DNA from 2 places in the Paenibacillus sp. SER-28 genome. Region 2 is predicted to be linked to the other one. Evidence: riboswitches for the same ligand, from Rfam matches in the RefSeq annotation. Region 2 holds a riboswitch; the other holds the start of a gene.
What was found. Region 2 has a riboswitch for cyclic di-GMP ahead of ACUYLD_RS00990 (glycosyl hydrolase). Riboswitches for the same ligand answer to the same signal wherever they lie in the genome.

Region 1 (12,698 bases), on a different contig from region 2:
TTTCAACAGCATTCGACTTTTTCATATGGATTACCAGGTTATATATCCATAAAAAGTGATACTCCCATAAAATTCAAACACATATTTTGCTATATAGACATATTTGATGTGATAAAATAAACTTTTATAAATAGGGAATCATGTTTAATCAGTCATTATATATTGGTAATTCAAACCAAGATATGCTAGATAAAATTGCTTTTTTGTAAAGGAATTGAATATGACAACAGACCAAAAAAACAACGTGGGCCTCTGGAATGGCGATCCGGTCGTTATTGTACGCACTCCCTCCGCTTTTGCCAAGCAATCCCTTTTGTATATCCAGGAAGTAGGCTACTTCCAAAAAACTTCTGCTTTTATGATGGAAAGGAAAGAACTTGCCTCTTTTTTGCTTGTCTTTACGTTGTCTGGTAAGGGAGAATTACTGTACCGGGGCAAGAAATATATCATAAAACCTCAAGATTTGTTCTTTGTTAATTGCGAGGAATATGTTCAATACAGCACCTCCGGTCATGAATCCTGGGAGTTTATCAGCCTGTACCTGTATGGCAATCTGATTGAAAATTTTTACGAACAATTTGCCAAGCATAATAAACCGGTCATTTCCATGCATAATCCGCATATTATATTGGATAAGCTCCATGCTCTGATTTGTGGGCAGTCTGACAGAAGTCTTTCCGCTGAGCTACTAACGTCCAGGCTCATTGGTGAAATACTAACGTGCATTTTGCAACATCCCTATGATCATCCGTGTGTGAATGCTGAAACCCTGAGCGAAGTACGTCGGGTACAGCAATATTTGGATCAGTCCTACTGTGAGCGAATAACACTGGACTCGCTGGCAGATATGTTTGAATTAAACAAGTTTAATCTGGCTAAAAATTTCAAAAAGCAGATCGGTTTCTCTCCGATTGATTATCTCATTAATGTCCGCATCACAGCCGCTCAAAGCTGGCTTAAAACCAGTGACATGTCCATTGTGGATATCGCAAGGTACGTAGGGATTCCCAATACGAGCCATTTTATTAACCTATTCAAGGAGCATGTAGGAGAAACACCTCATTCCTTCCGCAAAAAATGGGGGAACCGTTCAAAGTTGTAAATGAGAGGTTACATGAAATCAGTTTGATAGATGATAGACGCACAAGCTATTCAAGTTAATGGCAAAACTGTCGAAAGGCAGTGACGCAAAACTATAGGGCCTTCCTTTCCAGATGGCAGCCAGCTACCAGATGAACGAGCTTTTTATTATGTCTTTTTTACATAGATCCATCACAAATTGCTTTACCTCTCTCGAAGAAAGCCCTGATCGCTATGATCAGGGCTTTTTTTCTATTGGGATAGTCATGTCAGCCTAGCATGCTGAATATACTAATTTCGAACTAGGAGGAGGGAAGGAAAAAACATAACCGCCGAAGCATTGCCATATTACGATGAATAGGAGAATCACTTGGAGCATGAGAACAAAAATAAATGTAATGATCATTGCCTTATTGCTCATTGTCCAAAGCTTTTTCAGCGTAACGCTGGCTTACGCTGATGCTCCAGCCCCAGAACTGCCGCAGAGTGCTGTATCCGATCCTAACCATACCGTTACGGATGCTGTATACGTTGTCCCAAACCTTGAACCTCCTAGGGAGATTCCTTCAAACACGGTTCCCTTCGTTCAAGGAGCAACCAGTTCAAAGTCTCAACATGATGCAGCTCCGCAGAGCATATTAACGAAGTTGAGCCTGACCGACGAAGCAGGGCGTGTCATTGATGCGGTATATAGTCCAGACAGCCAATTCGACATCGGATCAGCCATCCAACTAGGCTATGAATGGGAGCTTCCTGACAATACCTATAAGTCAGGGGACACCTTCACCTTTCATTTACCAGAACAGTTTGTCATCTACACTGATATCTCATCTCCACTAGTCACTACCGACGGAACCGTGGGATACTTCACAGTAGATCGTCAGGGCAAGGTGATCATGACCTTTAACCAATATGTAGAGAATCATTCCAATGTCAGCGGCAAACTGCAAATCAAAACCGAGTTTACGAAAGAGATGATGAAAGGCAGTACAGAGATCATCATTGTGATTCCGATCAAAGGCGGGGTACAAACGGTCATCGTGAATGTAAAACCCCAGTCAGGGCCAACCCTAAGCAAACAAGGGAAAATAGCTGGCACCAATCAGATCGACTGGACCATTGATGTGAACAAACAGCTAAACACCGTAAAGCATGCCCTCATCACCGATCCAATTCCTTCAGGGTTGGAACTCAGAAGAGACTCTATCCGGCTCTATCATCTACAAGTCAATATCGACGGCTCGACCGTTGTTCGAGACCTAGTGAATGCAAGTGAATATGCCATTGAAGCAGATCAAGCCGGGACAGGGTTTGTGATTCGTTTTCAAGACGATAGCATTAACACGGCCTATCAGATTCAATATTCCACGCGTATTATTGGCGATGAAACTCGTTTCTCCAACACAGCAACGCTTTCAGGAGATGCGATAGAGAACGTTGTTGCTACCGCTACGGTTCAGGTGGAACGTGGTGAATTTTTGTCCAAAAAGGTTGAAAAATATGATCATGCCACACAAACACTCTCGTGGGCCATAAGATATAACTTCAGCGAGACAAAAATTCCCGAAGCCAAAGCTCTTTTAATTGATCATTTCAATAAAACTCAAGAATTGCTGCCCGGTTCTTTGAAAGTATTTAAGGGAAACACACTGGAGGAGCTCCCATCGTGGGCGTATACTGTCATCCCAGTTGATTATCCGGACCGCAACGGCTTCAAACTTCAATTCAACTTCGACGTAGATTCAGCCTATACCATCCGATACCAGACTCAAGCCAGAGGCCGTGTCTATGATAATGGAAAAGTTATAAACATCATAACCTCGGATGGAACGCAGAAGATTGTATCGACGGAAATCATAAGCGGAGTTATGACTAAAATGTATGACACACCCAATTACAACACCAAAATCATACCTTGGGTGATTACCATCAATACAGACTTGTACATCATGAAAAATATTGTCATTCAGGATGTGTTTCCAAACGGGGGCTTGGCCTTGTTACCGGACACCCTGAAAATTCAAAGTGTTGACGGAACAACGGAGCTACGTGCACCCACGGATTATGAGCTGATTCCGCTATCACAGGACTATAAACAAGGATTTACGCTCATTTTTCATAAAGCCATTCAGAAGGCTTATACAATCAAGTATTCAACTAACTATAATAATGACTGGAAAACGGATACAACGAAGCCCGAGTTTCGTAATAAATCCCATATAGAATACCAGTTTGAAGACGGGGAAAGATCATCGCAAGAAGTGGAGTGCCCGATCTGGCCGGACTTTATGACACAACGAAACGGTGCCAAGCAAGGAAGCTATAATGCGACCTCCAAGCTCATTACCTGGGATATTAAAGCTAACTACAATCGCAAGATCCTGAATCACGCGGAAGTGAGAGATCCCTTGTTGCAAGGTCAGAAGTTACTGCCCGCCTCCGTAAAAGTATACGATATGACCTTGCTGGGATGGTGGGATGGCGTACAAAAAGGGGCTGAAATCCCAGCAGATCAATACACCATTATTCCTCCCTCCCAGCAAAATGGTAATGAATTGCGTATCCAGTTCAAAAATAAGATACAGACTCCCTACTGGATTACCTTTCAAACTTCATTGGAAGGAGAACTGATTGAAAAGGAAATCCATAATCAAGCCCTTCTACTGGATGGACAAAAAACTGTCTCCGAATGGGCAGCGCAAGTCACGGTACCTCATGGCGGAGAATATGTATCTAAAGTCGGTGCACAAAATGGAAATAAGATTGACTGGAGCATCCGCATCAATGAAGGACAGTCCCATGTATCCAACGGTAAAATTATAGACCAGCCTAGCAGCAATCAAATCTTAATTGAGGATTCCTTTCATTTGTACTCTACAATCATCGCTGCCAACGGAAATACCACCAAGGGCACCGAGTTGATTAGAAACCAAGATTACAAGCTGTATATCAAGACAGACGCTCAAGGCCAGCAAACGTTTGAAGTTACTTTTGCCAAGGATATTTCCACTGCTTTTATACTTGAATACCAATCGTTCATTCATGCTGAAGACAAAGCCAAGGTGAGTAATAAGGTTGCCTTTGAGGGGGATCGTTTGACGACAGAACTGCGGGAAACCAGCCAGGAAATCATCGTACGAACGTCTTCCGGCTCCGGTTCTGGCGGGGGTGTGACCGAAAGTCTTGAGCTGACCAAGGTAGATCAGGATATGCCTGACAAGGTACTGCCTGGCGCACAGTTTGCGCTCTATGATAAAGGGCAAAAAAGAGCCCCTCTCATTCAGACCACCAATCAGGAAGGCAAAATCATCTTTTCCTCCTTGCTTCATGACGATTACATCTTGGAAGAATTGGCAGCACCGGAGGGCTATAAAATCACCGAGGGCAAGCTCGAGATCAAAATAGACGCAACACTGCGGCAAAGCTCTGGCGTAAAGAGGGTTGTGATCACCAATCGTAAAGAAAAGAAAAACGACCCTGAACCACCTGTAGACCCGGGAACTACAACAGACCCCACGAATCCCTCAGGACCAGGAACGCCTACTCATCCAGACCCTTCACCCCCGTCCGGAGGCTCAGGTAAAAAACATGACAAAGATCCGGAAATACCCGATACTCCGTCTATAACCGTGCCTCCGTCATTGCCAAAGTCTCCGGAGGACATAGCCCCTCCACAGGAGGAACCTGCGCCTATACCGCCGGAAATGCCAGCCGTCATGCCTCATCAAGATCCTCCTCCTCCGGTGGATTCGAAAGACGATCCCGAACCTAAGATCCGTCTCAAGGTTCCGGGGAAAGAACCTGAAGAGCCGGAGGATACACCTGCGGTACATCAATTACCCCAAACAGGTGAAAGCAGCCCCGTTCCGTTCTATTTGACAGGCATAGCGATGGTTATATGGGGCGTATTTTTGAAATTCAGACGGACAAACAAAAAATAAAATTAATCACCTGCCCTGATCTCCCGGCCATTCCATTCCCGATTGGAATAAGTCGGGAATGGGGCATTTTTCAAAAAAATATGTATAATCCGTACTTTGCTTAGGGGAGGCGAGATTGCTGCGTCTGCGTAAACTTTCCTACGTATTTATTGTGTTAGGCTTACTTTTTATTTTGTTTCCTAAAGCGACGGAATGGAATGAGGATCAGGAACAAAGCAAGCTATTAAAAGCAGCCGAGCTACCATCAGGAAAAAGCGATGCGCTTAGAACCGCCAGTCTTACAGACAGCTATGCTCGCTTGTCTACTCGTCTTACGGAAGTTCCGGTTAGTGAAGCGCGACAAAATACTTCCCCACCTCCTGCTCCCATGGCAAGCGCTAATGAACAAACTCCCATAGCCACTATTAGTATAAGTCGTATTGCTTTAAAGCTCCCTGTGTTGGAAGGCGCAACGAGGATAAATATGAGGCACGCGGCTGTACATATGCCGGAAACGGGGACGCTGGGACAAGCGGGGAATGCCGCCATTGCTGCTCATCGGGCCCGTACCTCTGGACGTTTATTTAATCGTCTAAATGAATTGAAGATTGGGGATAAGATTGTTGTCAACACTCGGGGTAACCAATATGTATATAGCGTTTATAGCCTGAAGGTGGTTGATCCTACGGACGTGTCTGTTCTGAAAAGCTTCAAAAAACAAAAGCTGCTCACGCTGATTACATGTGACCCTCTCGTAAACCCCACCCATCGTCTTATTGTTCAAGCCAAACTAAGCACCTAAAGCCATTTTAAAGTACCTATTTCTATGAGTAAAAATAAATCAGGCGGGCCATTCCTGTTCATTACAGAAATACACCCGCCAATGCTCACATCATGATTCAGTTGGATTCTTGGCAATCAGCTTGAAATCATCAAAGTGGAATCCTGGTGCAACCACACAGGTTACCAGCACAGGCTCATCCCCCAGCGGACGTGCCGTTTGCCATACTGTTCCTGGGACGAGTGCTTGTGGATGCTGTCCTGCCTCCACATCCGCACCGACGATAATCACAGTTTCTTCACCAGGCTCTTCTCCGCTTCCACCCAATTTCAACTCTACAGGGCTTCCGCTATGATATAACCACAGCTCATCAGAATGGACCACATGCCACTCGGAGAACTCGCCCGGATGCAGCAAGAAATACGTAGACGAAGCTGCAAAGCGCGGACCGGAATACACATCCGGCAGTACAGGCTTCGGAATTTGGAAATGGGCCTTCCACATCTCTTTGTACCAGCCGCCTTCTGGATGGGGCTCCATGCCCAATGCCGTTACTAGCGGTGAAATAGCTTTCGTCATTGTCTAACCTTCCTTTACCCTAAATTCCTTCTTCCCTACTGTAAAACATAGCGTTGCTTTTGTCACGTTTCTCCCTTGGCATGTCGAACGCTATTATTCCACGTCAAATTAAATAACATTAAATTGTGAATATTCATTTGATTTTATCATATAAATAGCAGTTAACAAGCAAAAGGACATACCAAAATATAATACACGTAAAGTTTTATGACATAAAATCTTGTTTTTTATTGTAAGCTTATAGTATCATGAGAGAAATTTTGAAATTCTAATAGAGCTTGATCATGTCAATCCGTCTACTAAGCTATGTATCCAAGCCTAAAAGGGGTGAGCTCTCTGATCCAGTTTCGCAATGTCAACAAGCATTACGGTCACTTCCATGTACTCAAAGACATCAATCTTCAAATTAAGGAGGGCGAGGTCGTCGTAATCATCGGTCCCTCCGGCTCGGGTAAAAGCACCCTGCTTCGCTGCATCAATCGTCTGGAAACGATATCGGATGGGGAGCTGATCGTTAACGAGGTTCCTGTACATGACAAAAAGATTGATATTAATGCCTTCCGCCGCAACATCGGGATGGTGTTCCAACATTTCAATCTGTATCCACACAAAAAGGTGATTGAAAACATTGTACTGGCACCTATGAAGGTACTGGGCATCTCGAAAGAAGAAGCTACTCAAACAGCCATCACCTATCTAAAGCGCGTCGGAATCGAAGAAAAGGCACAGAGCTACCCCGCCCAATTGTCCGGTGGACAGCAGCAGCGGGTCGCGATCGCCCGTGGGCTCGCGATGAATCCAAAAATTATGTTGTTCGACGAGCCAACTTCAGCTCTTGATCCCGAAACGATCGGAGAGGTACTGGATGTTATGCGCTCGCTCGCCCATCAGGGCATCACAATGGTCATTGTCACTCATGAAATGGGCTTTGCACGTGAAGTGGCGGACCGCGTGATTTTTATGGATAAAGGACAGATTTTGGAAGACAGCCAACCTGCCGAATTTTTCCAGAATCCGGGTGAAGAACGGGCTCGCCTGTTCCTGAGCCGTCTGATTCATCATTAAACTGACTACCAATGTAGCGTAAATCGAAAGGGGAATGTTCTGATGAGAAAAAGATTTCAATGGAGTACTTTGGTGCTGGTAGCTTTATCTTGTCTGCTCGTCTTGGCAGGCTGTGGAGGCAAAGAAGGAGCGGCAACGTCGGGGAATGAGCCGGCAGCAGCCAACGGGCTGGAAGCGATCAAACAGCGTGGCAAACTGGTCGTTGGTGTGAAATACGATACCAAGCTGTTCGGACTGAAAGACCCGGCTAGCGGAAAAGTAGAAGGCTTTGATATCGACATCGCTAAGGCTGTAGCCAAACATATTTTTGGCGATGAAACCAAACTTGAACTAAAAGAGGTCACGTCCAAAACACGAATCACCTTATTGCAAAACGGGGACATTGACGCCATTATCGCGACGATGACCATTTCGGATGAACGTAAAAAACAGGTTGATTTCAGCGACGTCTATTTTAACGCCGGGCAATCTCTGCTCGTGAAAAAGGGGAGCCCCATCACCGGGCTGGAATCTCTGACCCCAAAAACCAAGGTGCTCGCCGTGAAAGGCTCTACCTCCGCCAAAAATATCCGTGAAAAAGCTCCTGAAGCAACGATATTGGAATTCGAAAACTATCAGGATGCTTTCAACGCCCTCAAAGCAGGTAAAGGAGAAGCGTTAACTACCGATAACTCTATTCTGCTCGGCATGCAGCAGCAAGATCCGAATTATATTCTTGTAGGCGGGAACTTCACAGAGGAACCTTACGGCATTGCAGTGAAGAAGGGACAGCCTGAACTGCTGCAAGCCATTAATGATACGATCAAGGAACTGAAAAGCAACGGTGAATACGATAAGCTCCACGAGCAATGGCTTGGGGTTAAACCCGAATAGTATTCTTGTGAAGGAGCCGCGATTGCGAGCTCCTTCCTTTCTTAGGTCTGGATAAGGAGGTAAATTCGCAGATGCTTACTTTTGATATCAACGTACTTTTTGATCATAGCGACCGTTTCAGAGAAGGCTTGCTTCATACCGTTCAAGCTAGTGTCATTGCCTTGATCGGAAGCTTTATTCTAGGGGCTATTATTGCCATCCTCCGAATTGCGCCTTTTAAATGGCTGAACTGGATCGGTACCGTCTATGTAGAGGTCATCCGCAATATCCCATTGCTGATCGTCGTACTGTTTTTTTATCTCGGGCTTCCCACTTTGGGCATCCCTTTGGACGGATTCGTATCTGGAACGCTTGGATTGACCGTATACACGGCCTCCTTTATTGCTGAAGCCATACGTGCCGGCATTCAATCTGTGCCCAAGGGGCAATTTGAAGCGGCAAGGTCCTCCGGGTTGAGTTACAACCAGACGATGATCAGCATTATTTTACCGCAAGCCATCAAAATTGTACTGCCTGCAATCGGCAACCAATTCATTAATCTGGTCAAAAACTCTTCCGTGCTGGCTATTGTGGCCGGACTGGACCTAATGTATTACTCGGACCTCATTAACTCGGATACCTTCCTGCCCATCACAGTCTACGCCATCACGGCGCTGTTGTATCTTATCTTGACGGTTCCGCTTAGCTTTCTTGTACTATATATGGAACGGCGTCTGTCCAAAACATCCTAAGGAGGGAAGCCCGTATGGATTTCGGTGGATTATTTGTGTGGCCTAATGTGCGTTTTATACTGGAGGGCTTCCTGCTCACGCTGGAGGTTGCTATTTACTCTATCGTGTTCAGCTTCGTTCTCGGTATCTTATTCGGCATCCTGCGCTATACCCGCTTACCTGTCATTTCACAGGTTGCAGCCTTTATCATTGATCTCATTCGCAATCTTCCATTATTGCTCATTATTTTCTTCATCGGTATGGTTTTACCATCCATCGGATTGTCGATTTCCCTCAAGTGGGCAGCCATTACAGGCCTGTCGATCTTCGAGGGAGCCATGATCGCCGAGATTGTGCGCAGCGGTCTGAATTCGGTCCATAAAGGACAGGTGGAAGCCGCACGTTCCTCCGGTCTAAGCTACTCTCAAACCTTATGGCATATCATTCTGCCCCAAGCGCTTCGTCGCATGGTGCCCCCGATTGTCAGCCAGTTCATTTCCCTATTCAAGGATACCTCACTGGCTGTCATTATCAGTTTGCCGGAGCTGACGCATAACATTCAGATTGTCGGTGGGCAAAATCAATCCTTTGTCATTCCAGCCCTGCTGTTCGCAGCTTTCCTGTACTTTGCTGTCAATTACAGTATGTCACTGATTGCACGCAGGCTGGAAGTTCGTACACATTAAAGCTCGTGATACTTATCAGCGTTGCCACTAGTTGGAACGCACTGTTAGTACAGCTTGTATCTTTTCAATTAATCGCTTCAATGCTTCTCCCTGATAACGGCCAGACCGATAAATCAACTCTAGCTGACCCTGGAGCACGCCGCACAAAATAGGTACAGTGCAAAATTGTGAGCGATCCAATTCTGCCGCAAGGGACTCCGTCTGTAGGGTTACGGCAAGTCCCTCCTGCACCCAGCGCAGGATTGAAGGTATGGAATTTGTCTCCAAGACGGTTGCAAAGGGATACCCGCGATCCCGGAAGCACTTCTCAATCAGCTTCCTGCCGAGATGACACTCTGGCTGCATCGCCCAGGATACATGCCTCAATTCGTCCAGCGTAATGGAAGATCGGTTGGAAAACACATGCTCTACCGGAACAACAAGACAGTAGTTCTCCGTACGAAGAGGAAGCTGGACAAGCCTTTCATCCGTACCCGAATGCAGCGTAATGCCAACATCCATTCGGTTATCCAGCAGCTGTTCTGTTACATCAAATGATGGATGGATGTGCAGGCTGACTCTAGGAAATGACTGATGAAAATGGATAAGCATTTCATGCAATGACTCCTCCAGCTCCGGTAATGCGATACCAATCCGCAAACTCCCGCGTTGCTCGGTGCGCAACTCCTCAATGGAAGCCTTTGCTTGCTGTAAATCCTTGAGCGCATGTGCACTGTGTTGCAGCAACAATTTCCCGGCATCTGTCATTTTAATTTTCTTACCTGCACGGTCAAAAAGCGTCATGCCCAATTCCTCCTCCAGCGCCTTGATTTGCAAGCTAAGCGTGGGTTGGGAGATTCCAATCTTTTCCGAAGCTTTCGTAAAATGTAGTTCCTCGCATACGGCAATGAAGTATTGAAGCTGACGTATTTCCGTCTTCCTTCTCTCCCTTCGAGTATCCCCAGAATGATTGCATGAAAAGGTCAAAAGAAGCGCAAAATCGGATCCATCCGGTTCGCGCTTCTTCTTCAGGTTATTGCGCTTTTTTGAGATTATTGGGCTACTTCGGCTTTTTCCGCAGTCAACGTAATATTCGCAAACGTGTCTGCATCATACTCCTTGCCACGAGTAATATCGTAATTGGCTACCCGATTATTCACTGCCTCTAACGAGTAACGGAATAACGTCGGTACGATGGGTGCCTCCTCGCTCATATACGCCTGCCACTGATTGTATATATCTTTACGATAATTGTCGTCAAAGGCTTTCACAGACACCCCTTCCTGCAACAGCTTATCATTCTCTTCACTGGTAAAGCGCGAGTAGTTAAAGCTGGCTCCGCGTCCATACAGCCCACTAGGGTTTACATCTGTACCTGTACTCCATGCGCCGCCAAAAATATCAATGCCGGGGTCATCCTTTTGCACACGGTCATAGAAAGAATTGAACTCAAGCAGACGACCGTCCACCAGTTCGACATGAAGCCCGACATCCTTCCAATTTTGCAAATAAAACTTCGCCAGCGATTCGGCTGTCGCATCCCCGCTCATTGCTGCATAATGGAGTACCAGTTCCTTGCCCTTAGGGTCCTCACGGTATCCATCTCCATTGGTATCCACATAGCCTGCCTCGTCCAGCAGCTTTTTCGCCTTGTCCGGGTCATACGTGATGCCCTTTGCATTCATATCATGATATCCCTTAAAGGCAGGCGGAATCAGGGATGTTGCTGGAATCCGAAGTCCATGATAGAGCTGCTTGCCGACCTGCTCATTATTCAGCGCATAGCCGAGGGCCTGACGCAATGACTTGTTCGCCAGCTTGGCGTTCGGGTCCATGATATTTAGATTCTTGGCCTGATCGAATTTGCCCATCTTAAAGCCTACATAGCTATAAGATAATTCCTCCTGACCGAGAAACTGTACATTTTTCGGATTGCTGGCCTCATTGTAACGGGTGGTTGGATAGCTGGCCCAATCGACTTCTCCACTTTTCAGCGCCTCGGTAATGACATTCGGGTTCACCACCTTCAGATGAAGGCCATCTAACTTGGGCTCACCGTGGAAATAATCTTCATTTTTGACGAATTCCACAGATTCACCTGTGACCATAGATTTAATTTTGAACGGCCCATAGCCAATCGGGTTTTTACGGACAGGATCAGATCCGGCCATATCTTTCACGGGAATATTCTGAAATACCTTTTTCTCCAGTGGTGTAGACCAAAGCCCCGATTTCACCGAAGGATTAGGTTCCTTGAAGTGAATGGTAACCTCTTTCTCATTCAGCACCTTGATGCCAGAAATGGTTTTGGCCTTACCCGCGTGATAATCCTCCATGCCCACAATGTTGGTCATAAAGCTATCATAACGCGGACCTTCATAGTCTTTATGACCAATCACTTCATAGGAAAAAGCATAGTCCTCTGCCGTTACGGGATTACCATCCGTCCAGTTCAGCTTGGGATCAATTTTGACAGTCACAGCCTTATTGTCTGGGGAAAAGGAAATTGTCGCCGCTCCTTTATCGTCAATATTTAGATTGGAGTCAATCGAAAACATAGAAGGGTAGAAAAACTGGAAGACTTCAAAATCAGGATTGCCTTCATAAAATACAGGATTCAGAATACCTTCAAAAGGGGTATCAGACACGAGTGCATAATTGATGATGCCACCCTTAATCGGCGCCTTATCGTTCTTGACCGCCTTCGCCAGCGCTGTCGCATTCACCTGCTTGCTGTCGGACCCTGAGCCGCCTGTACCGTCAGACGATTTCCCTCCATTTGAAGCGGAAGGCGAACCGCTGCATGCGGCCAGTGAAAATACCAAAATTGCAGATAGAACAGGCAGAATTCCTTTTTTCCAGTGTTTAACCATTGTAAATCCCTCCTTGTCATTGTCCTTATCCTTGAACTTCAGTTAACCCAATCGTTGTCTGGCATCCGTGGCGCGTTTGAGCGCCTGGCCAATAAAGTTAATCGCCAGCATTAGCACCAAAATAAGCAGTGATGCAGGCAACCACATCCACC
Region 2 (12,698 bases):
ATCATCCACGTCTGTACATGCCTTGCCCACATTACTGGCACAGGTGACCCTCATGACGTTGCCACTATAAGCAATGCCCAGCCACTTGAGAACGTATGGTAAATGCTTAACTGCACCCTGATCATAATAAAATTCTTTATTGTTCACATTTGTTCCGGTCAGTATATATTTACCGTGTACCGGTTCGACCGCAGGTGAAGCTAACGTCTCCAAGCTCAAGTCATCCCAAGTCCACCACACATTTTTATCTTCTGCAGAGGAGCAGTATAGGCAGCGCGCTGTCTTTAGCTTGAGTACGTTAACACCGCTTTGCAATTGCTCTTTGGGTATATATAACTCGTAGTTGTTTTTGAAATTATAAGCACTCCCAGTACCGGATACCCCGGCAATCTGAATAATACCGGACAACTGATGATTTGAAAATACAGCCATTTGCGGGACTGCTTTGCCCGCATCCAAAATCCGAACACGGAATATCATACCATTGGGAGGTATCTGATTCAGCTTATACTGAAGTGTCAGTTCAGGGTTCGTGGACGCATTCAAACCGGGAGGAATATCTCCACTGCTGAGCAATACCGGAACTGTTGTACTCTCTTCTGCTACCGACAACGCTGACAGTGCTCCTTTAGCAGACGATTCGGTAGTGGCAGCTGCTGTAGAAATGTCGATATTATCCCTACCGACCACACCTTTGAATTCCGCTGAAGAGTCATCCCTCTGACCCAGCTTCCATACTGGACTGGCAGCCGCTACTTTATCCGTCTGCAATTCTGCGCTTCTTGAAGGCGTGTATATAAACCAAGCAATCATCGCTATAGCTACGACCGCTAATAGTCCAGATAAAACGACTGTATACCTATGGGATAACCATTTTTTTATCATATGATCCACCCTCTCTCCTCAAATTTTTGGACCGGGAAAGAGTATCAATCAAGGAAGAAACAAAGCGTTTCCGGGAATCACCGCTTTCGCTTCATGCTGACTTTCCCACATTAGACGTGCCATCGCGTCGCCTTTTTCATCATAGTATTCCACTTTTAAATCTACCATTTTGCCTGCTTCCAAAGTAATACTGCCTTTACGCTCCGTCCAGCTTTGTTTGAACCAGCTGTCAATCACCAACTTGCCGTCTACCCATACGCGAATACCATCATCGGATATCGTTGTGAACATATAGGTCTCGCTATATTGTGGTTTGATTTTACCCGTCCAGCGAACCGAGAACTGATCGGCATTCACCTTTGGATCAGCTGCATTGGCGCGCCAGTTGTAGTCCAGCTTGCTATCTGTACGGATCAAAGCAGGACTTCCATTCAAATTCATATTGTTAAAATATTGGCCACGCAGCCCGTTCACATATACCACATCAGGAACAGAAGGAGGAGTCGGAGCTGGGGGAACGATCACTACTGGCGGAGCCGGGATAGGCTCACTTTGTCCCTCGTCCGGTAAGGTCGGTATATCTGCCCCAGGTGGTTGAATCGTTTCCAATCCATTCTTCACATCATCCCGCGTCAAACTCCTCGAATCATTTATATAATCCTGAATTTGATTTGTTGTGTTATTCTCAGTCAGCATCTTGCCCCAAGTCATGGAATATACCCATTTAGGCTGAGCCTGCAACACCTCAGAACTAGGCATCTCACCGTGCTCTCCAATGGCAATCGGCTTATTCCGTGCCAATCCAAGCAAGCCTTCGTAATGACTTTGCTTAAAATCATTGTTGTAAATGTCTACTGCCAAGATGTCCACTTTGTCATCCCCAGGGTATTTCGGGGTATACGGGACAGTATACGAATTGGGCGCATTCGGACTCCATACCCACAGCAGATTGTTCAATTGATGTGTGTTTGTAAAACGGTCGTACATGATATTCCATAGCTGATTGAAATTAGTTTTGTTTCCCCACCAGAACCAGTCACCATTCATTTCGTGGTAAGGTCTCCACAAAACCGGAACCCCTGCATCACGAAGCTGCTTTAACGAAACAGCGACCTTATCCAGATCGGCAATGAGGAGGTTATACTGCGTAGTACCTGGGGTCACGTATTTGTTGAACTCTGTCTGACTTACTTTCGCCTGTACATTGGCCCAAGTCAGTGGCCTACCCGGTAGCGCTTCATGAAAAGTCATCGTCACAATACCACCGGATCTGCTCCAACGGATAGCACTATCGACGACATTTTTACGTTGTGCTGCTTCCGTAGCGTCAGATTGACCAGAGATAGCTCCCATCTCATAGCCGTGTACACCAACATATGCCTGACTGATTTTTTGGACCTTGTTACTTAATTCATCCGGACTTTCCAAATAATCATGCTGACCGGTGACTATTTTTTCCCCTGAGATGTTGAGTAAATAATTGTATAGTTCACGGGCCTGAGTAGAAGCGTCCGAATTAACAGGTTGTAATGAAGTGGCATTCGCCACAGACAGAGAATCACCAAAACCGACGGGCAACAATGAAAAAAGCATAACAACGGGGAGTACATGACGTATCAGTCGATACAGAGGAATAAAATTGAATCTCACTTTCGCTCTTCCTTTCGGTAGCCAGGCTGCCATCCTTGTAGAAGGCCCTTTAGCTTTGCGTACCTGCCTTTCGACAGGGCTGCGTTTATCGTTGGAAGGAGTTTGGATTCCTTCTTACCCTAAGTATCGACTTTCTTTTACCAAAATTTAATAGGTCATGTTCATGAATTTACAGGTTTTCGCCCAATTTCGACAGTTTGAGCTATGAATTTTCATGAATTCGTCTTTTTTTCGTTTTTACGAAAACAATTATGAGATAAATTGGTGACGGGAAATTTCATTCCAATCCATACAAAAGCGGACAATATCCTCTTCAACCAATTCAGAACCAGTCTGCACCTCAATAAAATCCACATCGGTCACAGCCAAAATGCTATGCTTCGTTCCTTCAGGAATGCGAACTACATCACCAGCTTTTACTTTGTGCAGCTTCTCATTCAAAATAATTTCCGCTTCACCGCTAATAATGGTCCAAATTTCACTCCGTTTGAAATGAAGCTGATAGCTGATATTTTTGCCTTTCCGTACGCGGATTCGTTTGGTCAATACCTCGTTACCCTCGTCATACTTGACATAATCCACAACCCGATACTGCCCCCAACGACGTTCTTCATACATTGGACGCTGATCATGAGCCTTGAGCACTTCCTTAATGCGAGGACTTTCAGCCTTATTGGTCACAAGAATACCATCCGGGCTAGCGGCTACAATCAGATCATTCGTTCCAATGATCGCCACAGGAATGTCTAACTCGTTAATAAGACTCGTATTGACGCAATCCTCCGTTACTACACCTCTGCCCACTTGTTGATTAGACATTTCTTCTGTGAGCGTATTCCAGGTGCCCAAATCCTTCCAGAAACCATCATACGGAAGAACTACGATATCCTTTTCCTTCTCGACTACTTCATAGTCAAAGCTGATTTTTTCCAGAGATGCGTATTGCTTTTGCATTTCTTCATAATTCAGCGGCAAACCCTTGGATGCCAAGATATCCAGCAAATAACTTAATTTGAATGCAAAAACCCCGCAGTTCCATAGAGCATTGCGTTCAATCAGACGCTCCGCCTGCTCCCGGTCGGGTTTCTCTTGAAAATGGCTCACTTCGCGGTAGCCAGTGCTACCTTGGGTGGCATCGTTTTTCGGAATAATGTAACCATATTTCTCTGAAGGATAGGAAGGGACAACCCCGATTAAAGCAAGCTTGCCTTCACTCTCCTGGAGTGTATGTTCCAGCTGGGCTACGGAAGCGAAGAAAGCATCCTCAACATAAGGATCTACAGGCAATATAGCTATAATTTCATCAGGGGAAACACCAGCAATGGAATATAGATAAGTCGCTGTCAGCGCAATCGCAGGAAAGGTGTCTCTGCGTTCCGGCTCAACAATGATGCGCGTATTCGGCCCGACCTGACTCTGGATCATTTCGACCTGTGCTCTCCCTGTCGCAATAAACGAGGATTCTGATAATCCGTTGTCTCCCAATTGTCTCCATACCCGCTGTACCATGGATTCCGAAATCCCCTCCGGGCTCTCCAGTACCTTCAAAAATTGTTTGGAACGGGAATCATTGGACAAAGGCCATAATCTTTTACCGGAACCACCAGACAAAAGTACGAGCTTCATAACTCTCCACTTCCTCTCTATATTGGTTGGATGATCGTTCTGAATGATGAGTAGCCCGCTACGGACTGAATTTGATCTTACGATCGCTGTTGCCGTGGGATTCTTTGGATTGTGTAAGACATTTATATGTAAGAATCCCAAGTCAAAGGCGAACGCTCCGCTTCTCCAGATTCAAATCCATCCCTGCGCTACTCAAAAATGCATCATGCCGATCATACCTTGTGGTGCAAAAGGCACGACCGGACATTATTAAGTCCGGTCAGCCTGTAAGACGTTCGAGAACTCAGAGCTTGCCCGCTGTGCTTGCAAGCTTCAAGTAATCGAGGTTTCGTAACGCCTTGCCCAGATTGCCTTCGGCAACCGCAATGGCGTACTTGATCGGAAGGAGCGGCTTCAACCGCGCCGCTCCCTCCGATACGCCCTTCCTACTCCCCCCCCCATAAGGTGGGAGTTTAAAAACTGTGACTCCACGGCGGAAAGCAGCGGAGCGGTCCATTTGAATCTGGAGAAGCGCTAGCGTTCGCCTTTGCAGTGGGATTCTTACCTTAGAATGTTCTATATAATCCAGAGAATCCCACTGCAACAGCGATCGGAAGATCAAATGGAACGCGCAGCGTCTCCAACCCTGCCACAGCCACTTTTTAATCGGTCACTTCGGTCACTTTTTAAACTTCCACTTTATCCCGATTCCACCCACTCATCCGCGGACGACCCACGGAGTAGTATTCCAGCCCGGAGCCTTGGATCTGTTCCTCAGCGAATACGTTACGACCGTCAATGAGAACCGGCTTGCGCAAAATGGAGGTCAGTTGTACGAGATCGACTTTTTTGAACTCTTCCCAATCGGTCAACAGGCACACAGCGTCGCTACCTTCAGCGGCTTGCTGTGGGGATGAGCACCACATAATATTCGGGTGATCCACGCGCTCCTTGAATTTATCCATCGCAATGGGATCATACAGTTTGACAATAGCGCCTGCCTGAATGAGCGTTTCTACGATTTCCAGTGCTGGAGCTTCGCGGATGTCATCTGTATTTGGCTTGAAGGCGAGGCCCCAAATGCCAATGGACACACCGTTCAGTTGACCCAGCGATTCGCGCAGCTTGGATACAATCATAAAGCGCTGGTCGGTATTCACCTCGACCACCGATTTCAACAACTTAAATTCATAGTCTACATTACCTGCAATTTGGATAAGCGCATTTGTGTCTTTTGGAAAGCAAGAGCCACCATACCCGATCCCTGCTTGTAGGAAAGAGGAGCCAATCCGTTTGTCCATACCCATACCGTCAGCCACACAGGTTACATCGGCGCCAACCTTTTCGCAAATATTAGCGATTTCGTTAATGAACGAAATTTTAGTTGCCAGAAACGCATTGGACGCGTATTTGATCATTTCAGCACTACGGATATCCGTCACATAGATTTTATCCGTGAACACCTGATGCAGAGTGACCATGGTTTCACGCAATCCTGTATTGTCCAAACCAATAATGATGCGATCCGGATAAAGCGTATCATTGATGGCTGAGCCTTCTCTCAGGAACTCCGGCGCGGAGACGATATCGAAAGACAAACTCGTGTGACGAGCCAACACGTCCTTAATCTTTTCGTTCGTTCCGACAGGTACAGTACTCTTGGTCATAATAATCTTATACCCGTTCATGGCATTCCCAACATCAGCGGCCGCCTGTTCAATGTATGACAAATTCGCCTCGCCGTTAGCCAGAGAAGGTGTACCTACCGCCAAAATTACGATATCCGAGCGGCGTACCGCATCGGCCAAATCCGAGGTGAACTCCAACCGGCCCGCTTCCAGATTCAACGCGATCAATTCCTCAATACCCGGTTCATAAATCGGAGATTCTGCCCGGTTCAACATGTCGATTTTGTGCTGCTCCAGATCGACACAAATCACCTCATTACCTTTTTGCGCAAAACATACACCCGAGACGAGTCCAACGTATCCAGTACCGATTACAGCCAGCTTCATTCCGTTCATCCTCCTTTTAGAAAGTTCACATAGGCTTGTTCTACATACTTTTTTAATTGATCCTTGAAATTTTCTTCATCAAATTTGCGCGCATGGGTAATGATATCGTCCACATTCCACGCATGTTGCTCAACCTTTTCGACGGCCTCCAGCACATCCTCTACTTGATGCTTGCGGAAAAATACGCCGTTCACATGAGGAACAATCGTATCCAGCGCTCCCCCACCCTGAAAAGCGATGACAGGCCGTCCGGCCGCATTCGCCTCCAAAGGCGTAATACCGAAGTCCTCTTCACCCGGAAAAACGAGCGCTCGGCATTCTGCCATCAGCTTGTTAACCTCTTCATCCTCAAGCCTGCCAAGGAATTCAATGTTCGGGGCAGCCATACCTTCGAGTCGTTTACGGTCCGGTCCTTCACCCACAATGCGTAGCTTGAGACCGTTACGTTTGAATGCTTCGATCGCGAGATCGATGCGCTTGTAGGACACCAATCGGGATACGATCAGGTAATAGTCACCGATGTTTGTAGCGCGTTTAAAACGGGATGTATTAATAGGTGGGAAAATCACATCCGAATCCCTTTGGTAATAGTGCAAAATTCTTCGTTTAACAACCGAAGAGTTGGCGACAAACTGGTCTACGTTGCGAGAAGTTTTGGCATCCCATGTTTTCAACCGGTTCATGTACAGCTTGAGCATGTTTTTGAGCAGGTTGGATTTGGACTGCCGGGCCATATATGTATCGTAATCCCAGGCAAACCGCATCGGTGTGTGACAATAACAAATGTGAAACGTATGTTTGGGTACCTGGATGCTTTTCATAAATGCACTGCTGGAGCTTAAAACAATGTCGAAATCCCTAAAATCAAAATCACGGATAGCAATGGGATACAGCGGCAGCACTCCTTTGAAGTTCTCCTTCACTCCTGGGACTTTTTGTAGCCAAGTGGCTCTAATATCCGCATCCTTCAAGTTACGCGACAGGCGGTCGTCGCTGAACACCGTTGTGAAGATAGGAGCCTCGGGATACATATCGTGGAATACCTCTACTACCCTTTCCGCTCCGCCCATTTGGATTAAGTAATCGTGTGCTATCGCTATTTTCATCTGAATCATCCTTTAACGCGAATGTCGGTCAGACTCCTGCCAACAAACCCTTATAGTAATGAACTATATCCTTAACTGTGTTCTCGATGACAAAATGCTTCTTGACCCGTTCCATCCCTCTCTCACCCATCTGCTGACGTTCTTGTGGATGCTCCAACATCCAGCGGATGGCTTCTTCCAGCTTAGCCGGATCACCCGGTTCAATAAGCAGCCCGGTTTCATGGGGTACCACCGTTTCCTTGGGTCCACCCTCATTGGAAGCAATCACGGGGAGACCCGCAGCCATGCCTTCAATAATGACCTGACCGAATGGTTCTGGTGTAATAGAGGTATGAATCAGCAAATCACAACGCTGCATCAGGCCTTGAATGTCATCGACGTGTCCCAGCAGATTGACGTTAGCCAACCCGTATTCGCGCATCGTGGACTCTAATCGTTGCTTGTATTCCTCTTCTCCGAACAATGCATCTCCAGCCAGCCAGAATTTCACGCGCTGATCCGGTAAAAAGGAGCGTGCTGCTTCCAGTAAAATATGCTGTCCCTTCCATTCCGCCAATCTGCCGACCAATACGACGTTAAACGAGTCATCACCACGTACATGGGCAGCCGTGTCACGTGCTGTAATCGCTTTGGCAAAAGCGGAATAAACGACAAGCGTCTTTTTGTCCGGGGGTAACTCCAACGCACTCAGCGTGGACTTGGAATTAGCAATCACTCCGTTGGGCAAAAAGCGGGACATCAGCCGAATCCCTTTGGCCACAATCGGCTTCAGATACGGCGGACCGATGTGGTCACGGATATGCCAGATCAAGGGCAGCTTCGCCGATTTGGCGGCTACTGTACCATACAGTGCAGACTTGAGCGAGTTCGTGTGAACGCACACGACCTTTTCCTCACGCAGCAAGGGCGCAAGTTTTCTACCGTAAGCCAGCAAACGAAAAGCTGCTGCAGGCGCACCTAGATTCACGGCATTCCGTCCCCGATTGCGAATCGAATCGTCCAATGGAACGATGCGCACATCAATATCACGCTGCCGAAGCCGATCTGCCAAATCGCCCTCCTCTGCCAAAATAACGAGCGGGTCGATATGTTCCCCGATATTCGTCAGTATGTTGTACAAAGCGACTTCGCCGCCGCTCCATCTTGCCGTATGGTCAATATAAGCTACTCTCATCATTTCGCCGCCGCCTTTCTATCAAGGACCTGTCGGAACACCTCTTCCACCTGCTCCGCTACATGTCCCCATGTATATCTGCTCAGGACATGGTCCCGGCATTCCCTTGCATTCGGTAGAAGTTCACGATGATCCAGCACACGCAGCAACCCTTCAGCAATGGCTTCACTATCCGTTCCCTTGAACAAAAGCTCGGGACGGAATCCTCTTAAAATCTCCTTGTTGCCACCCACAGGAGTCGCCAGCACCGGCAGTCCCGAGGCCATCGCCTCCACTGTGATCAGACCGAAACCTTCCAGTGCCTGTGTGGGTACAACGAACAAATTCGATGCTTGGTGGTACAGTGGAAGCTCCTCATCCGACACATAACCGAGCAGCCTTACATGGTTATGAAGATTGTATTCCGCCACCTTGGAAGCCAATTCCTCCATCAAGGGGCCCTTTCCTCCAATCAGCAACACATGATCAGGATGACGCTCGGTTACTCGTCGCCATGCTTCCAGTAGCTGTAGTAGTCCCATTCGATTAACAAGACGACGAACGGTTAGCACAATCGTCGCATTCTGCGGCAAATTCAGGCGCTTCCGTACCGCTTCTTGATCCTCTGCCGGGTGGAACCTTTCTACATTCGCCGCACCAGGAATAATATGAATTTTGCTGAGTGGAACTTTATAGTGCTCATGCAAAATATCCCGAAAAGTTTCGCTGAGCACTATAAATTTATCCGCCAATCCGTAGGCTTTCATTTCAATGGATTTGGCCAACGTCGTTTTTAACAAATGCTTGAGGCCCTGTCCTTCAATCTTCATTTCCTCCGTCCACGGTCCGTGAAAGGTGGTAACTACCGGGATTCCTCTTTTTTTCGCCTCCAGCGCCGGTCCGACACCATAGGGAGCAAAATGGGAATACAGTACATCCGTCGGTTGCTTGTCGAACAGCTCTGCTGCATATTTTTGCATTAGCTCTCGACGCTTCCACATGGATTGCTGCTTGCTACCAATCGAATGAATCCGAATACGGTCGGGCGCCTGCGGCTGCTCGTCACTACAGATTAGAGCATCCAGCGTATTGCGCTCTAACGTAAGCTGCTCACAGATGGATTTGAAATATGTGTTGAGGCCTCCTGGCTGCAAGGACGGCCAGCTCAGCCCCGTTGCCGCAATACGAAATCCGTTATTGTACGACATAGCTGGTTTCTCCTTTCTGCTCGGTATGTCCGTCATCCACGATTTCTATCTTTTTTCGCCGCTTGGTTAGCTCATAATGCTTGAAGCAGACGAGAAACTCATACATCACCCAGAATACTGCTACGGCAAAACCCGCCAATCCCTTGCGGTATAAGCCTTGGACAAAATATTTCTGCACAAAGCGGGCAGGAGGCCGCCACAACAGTCTGGTAATCCGAAAGGATCTTCCTTTGTTAAATGCCGTCTCTGCTTCCAGATCTGTATATTTGTTAAAACGGGTCATATGATCACTGATGCTGCGGAAGCCGTAGTGCCATAACACGCCCTCCAGATTGACAATCTGGGAAGAGGCTACGTCCGGCATTTCATGAACAAGACTATTCGTAATGCCATAAATACGCCGATTGTACAAACGAACCAGGTATTCACCTTTGTTCATCCATTTGCCGAGAAAATCTCCAATCCGGAATACGGAATATGCTTTGGCCGGATCGTGGAGCGTTTCCTTTACTTTCAACAAGTCTCCAAGCAACTCTGCATCCACTACTTCGTCCGTATCAATCAGGAATATCCAATCAAATTCCGCTTTTTCAACACCAAACATGCGCTGCTTGGCATAACCGGGCCACGGGTTAGAAAACACCCGACAGCCCAAGGATTCAGCTACCTGAATCGTATTGTCCTTGCTCCCTCCGTCAATGACGACGATATCGTCCGCAAAGGGCTTGCAGGATTTAATGGCGGCTGTGATTCGAGTGCCATCATCCTGAGCGATAATAACTACGGATATCCGGTTGTCCGCGGGAACGCTAGACATGTGGTTCATTAGCGGGTGCCTCCTTCTTTATCTAACCGTTAACTGGCTTTTTCCGGATGTAGTGTGACATCGTTGATCGGAGCCATTGAAAATCTTGTTTGGAAATAAGCAGTCTTGGAATTTTCATTTTAAGAACGAATTTAACATTACATAAAATGAAAATGAACCGTAAAATCCCCGAAGACAGCATTGCTATCCCTGCACCCGTCAATCCATATCTCGGCACGAGTATGGACAGCAATGGAATGACGAGCGCCAATCCGACACCCTGTAGAATGGTAACCAGTTTGGGCTTACCCAACGCCATAAATTGTTGTGCCAGCACCATGGTCCCTCCACTGATAGCAACCTCAAGCACCAAGAACCGGAATACCGTGAGCGCTTGTTTAAACTCTTGACCATATAACAATGTAAATACGAACGGAGCAATCAGCATCAGCATCGCCGCAGCCAGAAAGGTTGCCGTTGATGTCACTCGAAATGCCCGAAATGTTATGGCCACCGCCTCTTCCTTATTCAGACCAGAGGCTTTGGGAAACAGCACGACAATGATCGAGGTAGAAAATACATTCACCATCCTGGCCAAGCTGACCGCTACTGCATATAAACCGAGATCAGCGGGTCTGAGCAGACCCGCAATCAAAATCTGATCAATATAAGTGGAAACCTGCCCCATGAGATCATTTCCGTATGAACCCATACCGTAGGTAAAGAGATTTTTAAATTGCGTCCAGCTGTTCTTTACCTTTGGTTTGTACAGCCGAATCATTCGTATCGTGACACCGATATAAATCGGCAAGCCTGGCAGTAAATAGGCCAATGCCGAGGTGTACGGATTCATATTTCCGGTTAAGATCAGAATCGCCAGACCCAGCAGTGTACTCAGCGGTACCAGATACCGGAATAAATTGTACTGCTTATATTCCGAGCGAACTTGAAGCAATGCATTATTGATCTGTGAAATCGCTATGAGCGGACACATCATCATGGAGCACTGCGCGAAAAGTATGACCGATGAAGAAAAAGAGCGCAGCCAATAAGGAATTAGAAAAACTCCGACGAGTGTCGCCAAGCCCCCGAACATGGTAGCCAGCAGCAAGGCCAGACCATACAGCTTGCCCGTTTCCTCCGGTTTCCTTTTCGCATTGTAAATCAATGCAGACGGGACACCGAAGCTCATGCAGAAGGCGAGAAATTGGGACCAGTTCACCATCGCTGTCTGTTCCCCGCGTCCAGTAGGACCCAGGAATCGTGCCGTTAGCACACCAGTCAGCATATTCACGACGAGAATCAGCATACTGAATATCATCGTTTTTACTGCTGCAGAGCTGTTATCCTTGCTTTTGGCAAACCGAATCACTGTGGACCATAGTGTCCGGACAGGTGCGGATAATGCTTGTAAGTTTTGCACAGCCTTTACCTTCTTTCCGCGATGACATCTTTTGCCCATAGTCCTATTCCGATCATCATCCAGATCAGATAGCCGCGCATACCGGGGAAACCATTATCTGATATGAGACTGGCTACAGCTCCGGCCCACGTAGCCAACGCCAGTCTGATATAAGGCTGACTGGCATCTCGTTCGGCAATACGGGCGAGAAGGCGCTTGATGATAACGAACAGACCACCGAAGAAAAAGAATGCCCCGAAAATACCGAAGGTGAGGAAAATGGCGATATATCCATTATCCATAATCCCAAGTTCGCCGAGATCGCCGCCGTTATCAAGCTTGGTTCCGATTCCTACACTCCCGATCCCCTGCCCGACCGGATTGCCAGCAATCGCCGGAAGCATCGTATGCAGTAAATCCAAACGTTCATTGTACGAATGATCCTGCTGAATATCCGTCAGCGTCTGCATGCGAGCCACCAAACCTTCAGCCCCTGGAAGTTTTGGAACAATGATGTAGAGAAGAAGGCCAACTATAGCTAGTTGAAACAAGGTTTTCCACTTTCCCTTGGAAGATGAACTGAGAATGTAAGCCAGCAACATGACGAAGGCAATTAGCCAGGCTGAACGTACCAGCGTGATTAAAAGACAAACGACCGTCAGCAGGATTCCGATCCATCCCAAAGTGCCGCGCCAACGTTTTTCCATTAGCATGGGTACAAGTGCCATCGCCAGGAAAATAGCGCAGGGACCGGGCGAGTTCATGGAAGAAAATACTCTGATTTGAAGTGGTTCTGGAACACCAATGGAATTCATTTCTACATGATTCATCCAAAATGCATCCCACGGAGGCACCGTCAAGTACTGGAT

Region 1: another riboswitch for cyclic di-GMP. It lies ahead of ACUYLD_RS12370 (collagen binding domain-containing protein); the one in region 2 lies ahead of ACUYLD_RS00990 (glycosyl hydrolase).

Annotation. Positions count from the first base shown of each region.
Region 1 covers NZ_JBRECM010000003.1:474,892-487,589, forward strand. Annotated here, with positions in the region: gene ACUYLD_RS12365 (AraC family transcriptional regulator) at 221-1,102, shown strand; cyclic di-GMP riboswitch class I at 1,153-1,233, shown strand; gene ACUYLD_RS12370 (collagen binding domain-containing protein) at 1,458-5,021, shown strand; gene ACUYLD_RS12375 (class D sortase) at 5,137-5,802, shown strand; gene ACUYLD_RS12380 (cupin domain-containing protein) at 5,893-6,360, opposite strand; gene ACUYLD_RS12385 (amino acid ABC transporter ATP-binding protein) at 6,688-7,425, shown strand; gene ACUYLD_RS12390 (transporter substrate-binding domain-containing protein) at 7,468-8,298, shown strand; gene ACUYLD_RS12395 (amino acid ABC transporter permease) at 8,370-9,029, shown strand; gene ACUYLD_RS12400 (amino acid ABC transporter permease) at 9,044-9,694, shown strand; gene ACUYLD_RS12405 (LysR substrate-binding domain-containing protein) at 9,722-10,477, opposite strand; partial or broken gene ACUYLD_RS12410 (LysR family transcriptional regulator) at 10,484-10,660, opposite strand; gene opp4A (oligopeptide ABC transporter substrate-binding protein) at 10,726-12,546, opposite strand; gene ACUYLD_RS12420 (ABC transporter permease) at 12,589-12,698, opposite strand, start outside.
Region 2 covers NZ_JBRECM010000001.1:213,985-226,682, reverse strand. Annotated here, with positions in the region: gene ACUYLD_RS00995 (hypothetical protein) at 1-885, opposite strand, end outside; gene ACUYLD_RS00990 (glycosyl hydrolase) at 934-2,535, opposite strand; cyclic di-GMP riboswitch class I at 2,549-2,629, opposite strand; gene ACUYLD_RS00985 (sugar phosphate nucleotidyltransferase) at 2,785-4,161, opposite strand; gene ACUYLD_RS00980 (hypothetical protein) at 4,445-4,762, opposite strand; gene ACUYLD_RS00975 (UDP-glucose dehydrogenase family protein) at 4,827-6,155, opposite strand; gene ACUYLD_RS00970 (glycosyltransferase) at 6,161-7,261, opposite strand; gene ACUYLD_RS00965 (glycosyltransferase family 4 protein) at 7,290-8,438, opposite strand; gene ACUYLD_RS00960 (glycosyltransferase family 4 protein) at 8,435-9,622, opposite strand; gene ACUYLD_RS00955 (glycosyltransferase family 2 protein) at 9,609-10,448, opposite strand; gene ACUYLD_RS00950 (lipopolysaccharide biosynthesis protein) at 10,471-11,850, opposite strand; gene ACUYLD_RS00945 (O-antigen ligase family protein) at 11,856-12,698, opposite strand, start outside.